3 regions of the Streptomyces sp. NPDC001634 genome follow, and region 3 is predicted to be linked to each of the others. Evidence: riboswitches for the same ligand, from Rfam matches in the RefSeq annotation. Region 3 holds a riboswitch; each other region holds the start of a gene.

Region 1 (2,197 bases), on a different contig from region 3:
GGGCGCCCAGGTCGGTGAAACCGGCGCGGAGCTTCTGCAACGGCGTCGGCGGCAGGCTGCGGGTGGCGCCCCGGGCGTAGTGCCGCTCGACGTAGAACTGGACGACGGACACGATGCTGGTCAGGATCAGGTACCAGAGGGTGACGACCAGCAGCAGCGGCACGATGTCGCCGGGGTAGGTGGCACCCATGGTCTGCGCGGAGCCGAACAGGTCGAGCAGGGAGACGTAGAAGACCAGCGAGGTGCCCTTGATCAGGCCGATGAGCTGGTTGACGTAGTTCGGGATGATGGAGCGCAGCGCCTGTGGGAACACGATCCTGCGGAACTGGTATCCCTTCGGCAGGCCGAGCGCCGCGGCCGCCTCGTGCTGGCCCTGGTCGACGGAGAGGATGCCGCCGCGGACGACCTCGGCCGCGTAGGCGGCCTCGTTGAGGCTGAGGCCGATGACGGCGACGACCATGTCGGTGGCGAGTCTCGACTCGTCGAAGGAGAAGAAGGCGGGGCCGAAGGGGATGCCGACGCTCAACGTCTTATACAGGGCGCTGAAGTTGTAGAGGAAGATCAGCACCACGATGAGCGGGATGGAGCGCAGCGCCCAGACGTAGGTCCAGCTGACCGCGCGCAGCACCGGGCTCTTCGAGAGCCGGCCCAGTGCGAGCACGATGCCGCCGACAAGGCCCAGCACCGCACTGTAGGCGGTGACTTCGAGGGTGATCAGCAGGCCGTCGAGGATGGTGGGGCGCAGGAACCAGTAGCTCCAGCGGTCCCACTGGTAGAAGGGGTTGGTGACCAGTCCGTGCACGAACTGGGCGACCAGGACCAACACGACCGCGGTAAGGATCCAGCGGCCTGGTCGCCGCCGAGGAAGAACTCGCTGGGCGGTGAGGGCTTTTGACGGTTGGTCGGTGGTAGGCGCCTCGGCGAGGGTGGCGGTGGCACCAGGGGGTTCACTCATGGTGGGCTCCGGCTGGGTGGGAACACCCCGGAAGCACGGCGGCATACGGCGGCGCACACGACGGCGAGGTACCGGGGGGGGAGGGCAACGGCACACCGCGGGCGCGGTGTTCGTCAGGACGTGCGGGGGCTGCGGGGAGGTGTCAGCCCCGACAGCGGGCTCGGCCCGGTGCGGTACACAGTGCGCTGTTCACGCGGAGCAGATCGACGGCACGATCGGCGACGAGCAGGTTCGCGTACGACGGTACGCAGCCCCGGGAGCGGCGTGCGGCCGTCCTGGGAGCTGCGTACATGGCGTCACCGTCACTGTTCCGGCCCTAGGGGCCTCGCGCTTACCGAAACTTCATCGGTCGGGTCGTCACCTGGGGCACCCCACCGCGGTGGGAGGGTTGCCGGTCAGCAAGCCAGGGCTTGTCGCTGACGCTCATGACCGTTCTGAGCAGTAGTTAAGGCAACGGCCCGAACATTTGTCAACGCCGGTCCAGCAAGTGGAACGGCCAGTGGTAAGGAGTCCGGGTGTTGAGCCTGCGCCGGCCCAGGCCGGTCAGTCCGGATACTCCGGTCCGACCGCGGTGCGGGCACCGAGCGTCCTTCCCCTGCCCCAGCCGAGTTCACGCCGGTACCCGCCGAGCAGACCGGATTCCTCGAGCTGTGTCACATCACGCAAGCGCGAGCCCGGAGCGACCGCGGTCACCAACGGGGCGACGAACAGCGCGTCGGTCGGGCAGTACGCCTCGCACTGGAAACAGGTCTGGCAGCTGTCCTGTCGCGCGATCACCGGAACGCCGTCGGCACCGCGATCGAAGACGCGCGTCGGGCACACCTCGATGCACCGGTCGCAGGCGATGCAGCGGTCCGGCTCGACGATCTCGATCATGCGGCTCGGCCTCCGATCGTGACCAGCGCCCGCGACGCCGGCTCCGGACGGCTCCAGACCTCGTCGAGCCCGCCGGTGAGCAGCCGATAGTGCTGGGCCGGATCCTGCGTCGGCCGGTCGGCCCGCTTGTGCATACCGCGCGATTCGGTGCGCTGCAGTGCCGCGTGGTACATCCAGCGGCCATGGGCCACCATCGCGGCCGCTTCCCTGGCCCGGAACAGTTCCTCACCGCTCGCCCCCAGCCCTTCGCGGACCGCGGACCACGTCCCGTGCAGCGACCGCAGAGCCGGCTCGAGACGGTCGGCGTGCCGCAGGTAGTTGCGGTCGTACGGCAGGACCTCGCGCTGGACGGCGGCGACGACCTCG
Region 2 (2,197 bases), on a different contig from region 3:
GGCCAGGCGGAGCTGTGCGGTGCGGTAGATCGCGGCGGCCATGCGTCCCAGTGCCTGGCCGTCCTGGTGGCGGTGCTTGCGCACGCCCACGTCGACCTGGGCGAGGGCGTCCAGGCCCACCAGGTGCAGGGCGTCGACCAGCATGCCCAGCTCCACCCCGTACCCGACCGGGAACGGGAGCTGTTCCAGCAGGGAGCGGCGGGCCGCGTACTCGCCGCCCAGCGGCTGTACGAAACCGGCCAGCTGAGGCCAGTGCATGTTCAGCAGCGGGCGGGCCATCAGTTCGGTGACGCGGCCGCCCTGGCCCGCCGCTCCGCCGAGTGGGCGGTCGTACATCGCCTTCACGAGGTCCACGCCCGGGTCGGTGAGCAGCGGGCCCACGATCCCGGAGACGAAGTCCGACGAGAACTCCTTCAGGTCCGCGTCGATGAAGCAGACGATGTCACCGCGGGTGACCAGCAGGGAGCGCCACAGCACCTCGCCCTTGCCGGGCACGGCCGGGATGCGCGGCAGGATCGTGTCGCGGTGCACCACCCGGGCGCCGGCTGCCGCCGCGACCTCGGACGTGCGGTCCGTCGAGCCGGAGTCCACGACGACGATCTCGTCGACAAGCGGAACCTGCTGCATGAGGTCGTGGCGGATGACGGCGACGATCTCGCCGACCGTCTCCTCCTCGTTGAGTGCGGGCAGCACGACGCTGACCGACGATCCCGAAAGGCGTTTCGCGGCCATGAGCTGGTGGAGCGGGCGATCGGTGACGGACCAGGACCGGGTGCTCAGCCAGCGCTCGACTTCTTCCAGCACGGTCTGCGGCTCCTCACTGTGTGATCCATCTCGCGGTTCGGACGACTATCTCAACTGTCCTGGCCTTCGGTTACAGTCTTGAACAACGCCGGTGACCATCGCATGTCGGGGGTCGCCGCGCCTCACACCAGTGAAACAACCTCATACAGCTCATCCAGAGGGGCAGAGGGAAACGGCCCGATGAAGCCCCGGCAACCCTCCAGTCGGTTCTCGTAGATCAGTGTTGATCGTCTCCGCGAGGCTCCCGGCTAGGGAAGGTGCCAAATCCGTCTCACGGCGAGATGCGTCGTGAGGAAGATGAGGAGAAAGGGCCTCGCCTGACATGGCTGTGCAGACAGTTGCAAGCACCACGAACCCCGTGAACCTCGGTCCCGCCGCGGCTCTGTCCTGCCGAGAGTGCGGCCACCGGGTGCCTCTCGGCCCGGTCTTCGCCTGCGAGGAGTGTTTCGGCCCGCTGGAGATCGCGTACGACTTCTCGGACTACGACACCGAGGAGCTGCGGAAGCGGATCGAGGCGGGTCCCGCGAACATCTGGCGGTACGCGCCGCTGCTGCCCGTCCCCGCGGACGTGGCCGACAAGCCGAATCTCAACCCGGGCTGGACCAAGCTCGTCAAGGCCGACAACCTGGCGCGCGAGCTGGGCGTGACCGGCGGGTTGTATGTGAAGGACGACTCCGGTAACCCGACGCACTCCTTCAAGGACCGGGTCGTCGCCCAGGCGCTGGAGGCCGCTCGTGCCTTCGGATTCACCACTCTCTCCTGCTCCTCCACCGGCAACCTCGCGGGCGCGGTCGGCGCCGCGGCGGCCCGCGCCGGCTTCCGCTCCTGCGTCTTCATTCCGCACGACCTGGAGCAGGGCAAGGTCGTCATGGCCGCGATCTACGGCGGCGACCTCGTCGGCATCCAGGGCAACTACGACGATGTGAACCGCTTCTGCTCCGAGCTGATCGGCGACCCGGCCGGCGAGGGCTGGGGCTTCGTCAACGTGAACCTGCGGCCGTACTACGCGGAGGGGTCGAAGACCCTGGCGTACGAGATCGCCGAGCAGCTCGGCTGGCAGCTGCCCGACCAGATCGTGGTCCCGATCGCCTCCGGCTCCCAGCTGACGAAGATCGACAAGGGTCTGCAGGAGCTGATCAAGCTCGGGCTCGTCGAGGACAAGCCGTACAAGATCTTCGGTGCCCAGGCCGAGGGCTGCTCGCCGGTGTCGGTCGCGTTCAAGGCGGGCCACGACGTCGTACGGCCGCAGAAGCCGGACACGATCGCCAAGTCGCTTGCGATCGGCAACCCGGCGGACGGACCGTACGTCCTCGACATCGCCCGCCGCACGGGCGGCGCCGTGGAGGATGTGACGGACGAGCAGATCGTCGACGCCATCAAGCTGCTGGCGCGG
Region 3 (2,197 bases):
CGTAGAACACCAGCGAGGTGCTCTTGATCAGGCCGATCAGCTGGTTGACGTAGTTCGGTGTGATGGACCTGAGAGCCTGCGGGAAGACGATCCTCGTGAACTGGTAGCCCTTGGGCAGACCCAGTGCGGCGGCCGCCTCGTGCTGGCCCTGGTCGACGGAGAGGATGCCGCCGCGGACCACCTCCGCCGCGTACGCCGCCTCGTTCAGGCTCAGGCCGACGACGGCGACGGCCATGTCGGTGGCGAGCCTGGATTCGTCGAAGGAGAAGAAGGCGGGGCCGAAGGGCACGCCGATGCTCAGCGTCTTGTAGAGCGCGCTGAAGTTGTACAGGAAGATCAGCACCACGATCAGCGGGATGGAGCGGAACGCCCACACATAGGTCCAGCTGACCGCACGCAGCACGGGGCTCTTCGAGAGCCGGGCCAGCGCGAGAAGGATCCCGCCGAGCAGGCCCGACACGGCGCTGAGCGCGGCGACTTCGAGGGTGATGAGCAGTCCGTCGAGAATCGTGGGGCGCAGGAACCAGTAGGCGAAGCGGTCCCACTGGTAGAACGGGTTGGACACCAGGCCGTGGACGAACTGGGCCACCAGTACGAGGACGACGGCGGTGACGATCCAGCGGCCGGGGCGGCGCAGGGGCAGCACCCGCTGGGCCGTCAGGGGCTTGGGGGCGGTGTGGTCGTGGGGCGGCGCCGGGGCCAGGGACAGGGCGGCGCCGGGGGGTTCACTCATGGAGGCTCCAGCGGATTCGGACACCCCGGACGGCGCGCATGACGACACCGGAGCGCGGCACGGGCCGCCGGTGTGACGAGGCATGAGAAGCGCACGGGACCGGGGACGGGACGGAAACGGGGACGCACCGCAGCGGCGGTACGCGTCAGGGATTCAGAGAGCCGTCAGCCGTGACAGCGGGCAGAGCCCGGGGTGGTACACAGTGCGCTGTTGACGCGAAGAAGGTCGACGGAACGGTTCGCGCACAGCAGTACGCAGCCGCGGGGCCGCCGAGCGGCTGTCCTCGAAGCTGCGTACATCACTGTCACCGTCATTCTTCCGGCCCCGTGGGGCCTCGCGCTTACCGAAACGTCATCCGGTCCGGTCGTCACCTGGGGCACCCCACCGCGGCGCGAGGGTTGCCGGTCAGCAAGCCAGGGCTTGTCACTGACACTCATGACCGTTCTGGCCCGTAAGTCAATACAGCACCGGAGGCGCTGTCAACGCACGTCCACCAGGTGATACGTGCGACGGAGCACAGCCGGTCGGTCAACTCGGCCGCGTCGCGGTTCCGTTCGGGACGTGCGAGGCCCAGTCAAGGATCTGCACCGCCGCCCCCGCGGCCTCGAGTCCGCGGCAGTGGGTGTGGTGCCGCCGGGCGATGCCGTCGAGGTCGAGGTGCGATCCGAAGGCGGGGTGAGCGGCAAGCCGGCGGGCGTACGCCCACAGCCTCGGATGGCCGGCGATGCGGTGCACTGCGGCGGCGTCCAGGTGCCAGCGGTGCACGGTGTCGAGCTGCACCAGGCTGACCCACAACTCCACGTCGGCGATGGTGAGTTGCTCGCCCAGCAGGTACTCCTGGCGGGCGAGGCGGCCCTCCAGCGACCGCAGGGTGCAGAGCAACGAGGTGAGCGCGGTGTCCCGTTCACCGGCGTCGGTGTCGGCACGTCCGGCCCGCTGGGCGGCCGCCTCGATGCCCTGCTCGCACAGTCGCCGCACTCCCTCGATCTCCGCGTCCGCCCCCTGCGGGTACAGCGCCGGGTGATGACCGCCGAAGTGCCGGGCCAGGTCGCGCATGATGTCCGGGGCATGCGTACTGACGATCCGTCCGGACCAGTCGTCGCTGAGCACCGGAGCCACGGCGGCTCCCCGATAGCGGTGGGCACTCGCCTCGTAGAGCGGGCGCAGGCCGGAGTGCTCGCCCCCCGGTCCGTCGGGCACCGCGGGCAGCAGCGTCACGGGACAGACGGCTTCGAGCCCGAGCAGGCTGTGCACGACGGCGATCCGCAGACAGTGCGGACAGGACAGGGACAGATGGAGGCGGTAGCGGCGCGGTACGGCGTAGTGGCCGCTGCGCGCGTCGCAGCCTATGCGCCCCCGGAAGGCCGGAACGGGCTGCGCGGACGGGAGTGCGGTCGGGGCATGGACGGACATGTCTCTCCCGGGTTCTGGGACACGAAGGTGCGGAGGGTGGCGGCCCTCGGG

What was found. Region 3 has a riboswitch for S-adenosylmethionine ahead of ABT186_RS00895 (amino acid ABC transporter permease). Riboswitches for the same ligand answer to the same signal wherever they lie in the genome.
Region 1: another riboswitch for S-adenosylmethionine. It lies ahead of ABT186_RS20555 (amino acid ABC transporter permease); the one in region 3 lies ahead of ABT186_RS00895 (amino acid ABC transporter permease).
Region 2: another riboswitch for S-adenosylmethionine. It lies ahead of thrC (threonine synthase); the one in region 3 lies ahead of ABT186_RS00895 (amino acid ABC transporter permease).

Annotation. Positions count from the first base shown of each region.
Region 1 is NZ_JBEOZU010000028.1:85,166-87,362, reverse strand. It holds gene ABT186_RS20555 (amino acid ABC transporter permease) at 1-955, opposite strand, end outside; SAM riboswitch class IV at 1,278-1,386, opposite strand; gene ABT186_RS20550 (4Fe-4S binding protein) at 1,499-1,831, opposite strand; gene ABT186_RS20545 (FAD-dependent oxidoreductase) at 1,828-2,197, opposite strand, start outside.
Region 2 is NZ_JBEOZU010000039.1:40,390-42,586, forward strand. It holds gene ABT186_RS25320 (glucosyl-3-phosphoglycerate synthase) at 1-804, opposite strand, end outside; SAM riboswitch class I at 952-1,108, shown strand; gene thrC (threonine synthase) at 1,127-2,197, shown strand, end outside.
Region 3 is NZ_JBEOZU010000001.1:163,234-165,430, reverse strand. It holds gene ABT186_RS00895 (amino acid ABC transporter permease) at 1-733, opposite strand, end outside; SAM riboswitch class IV at 1,065-1,174, opposite strand; gene ABT186_RS00890 (glutathione S-transferase C-terminal domain-containing protein) at 1,262-2,146, opposite strand.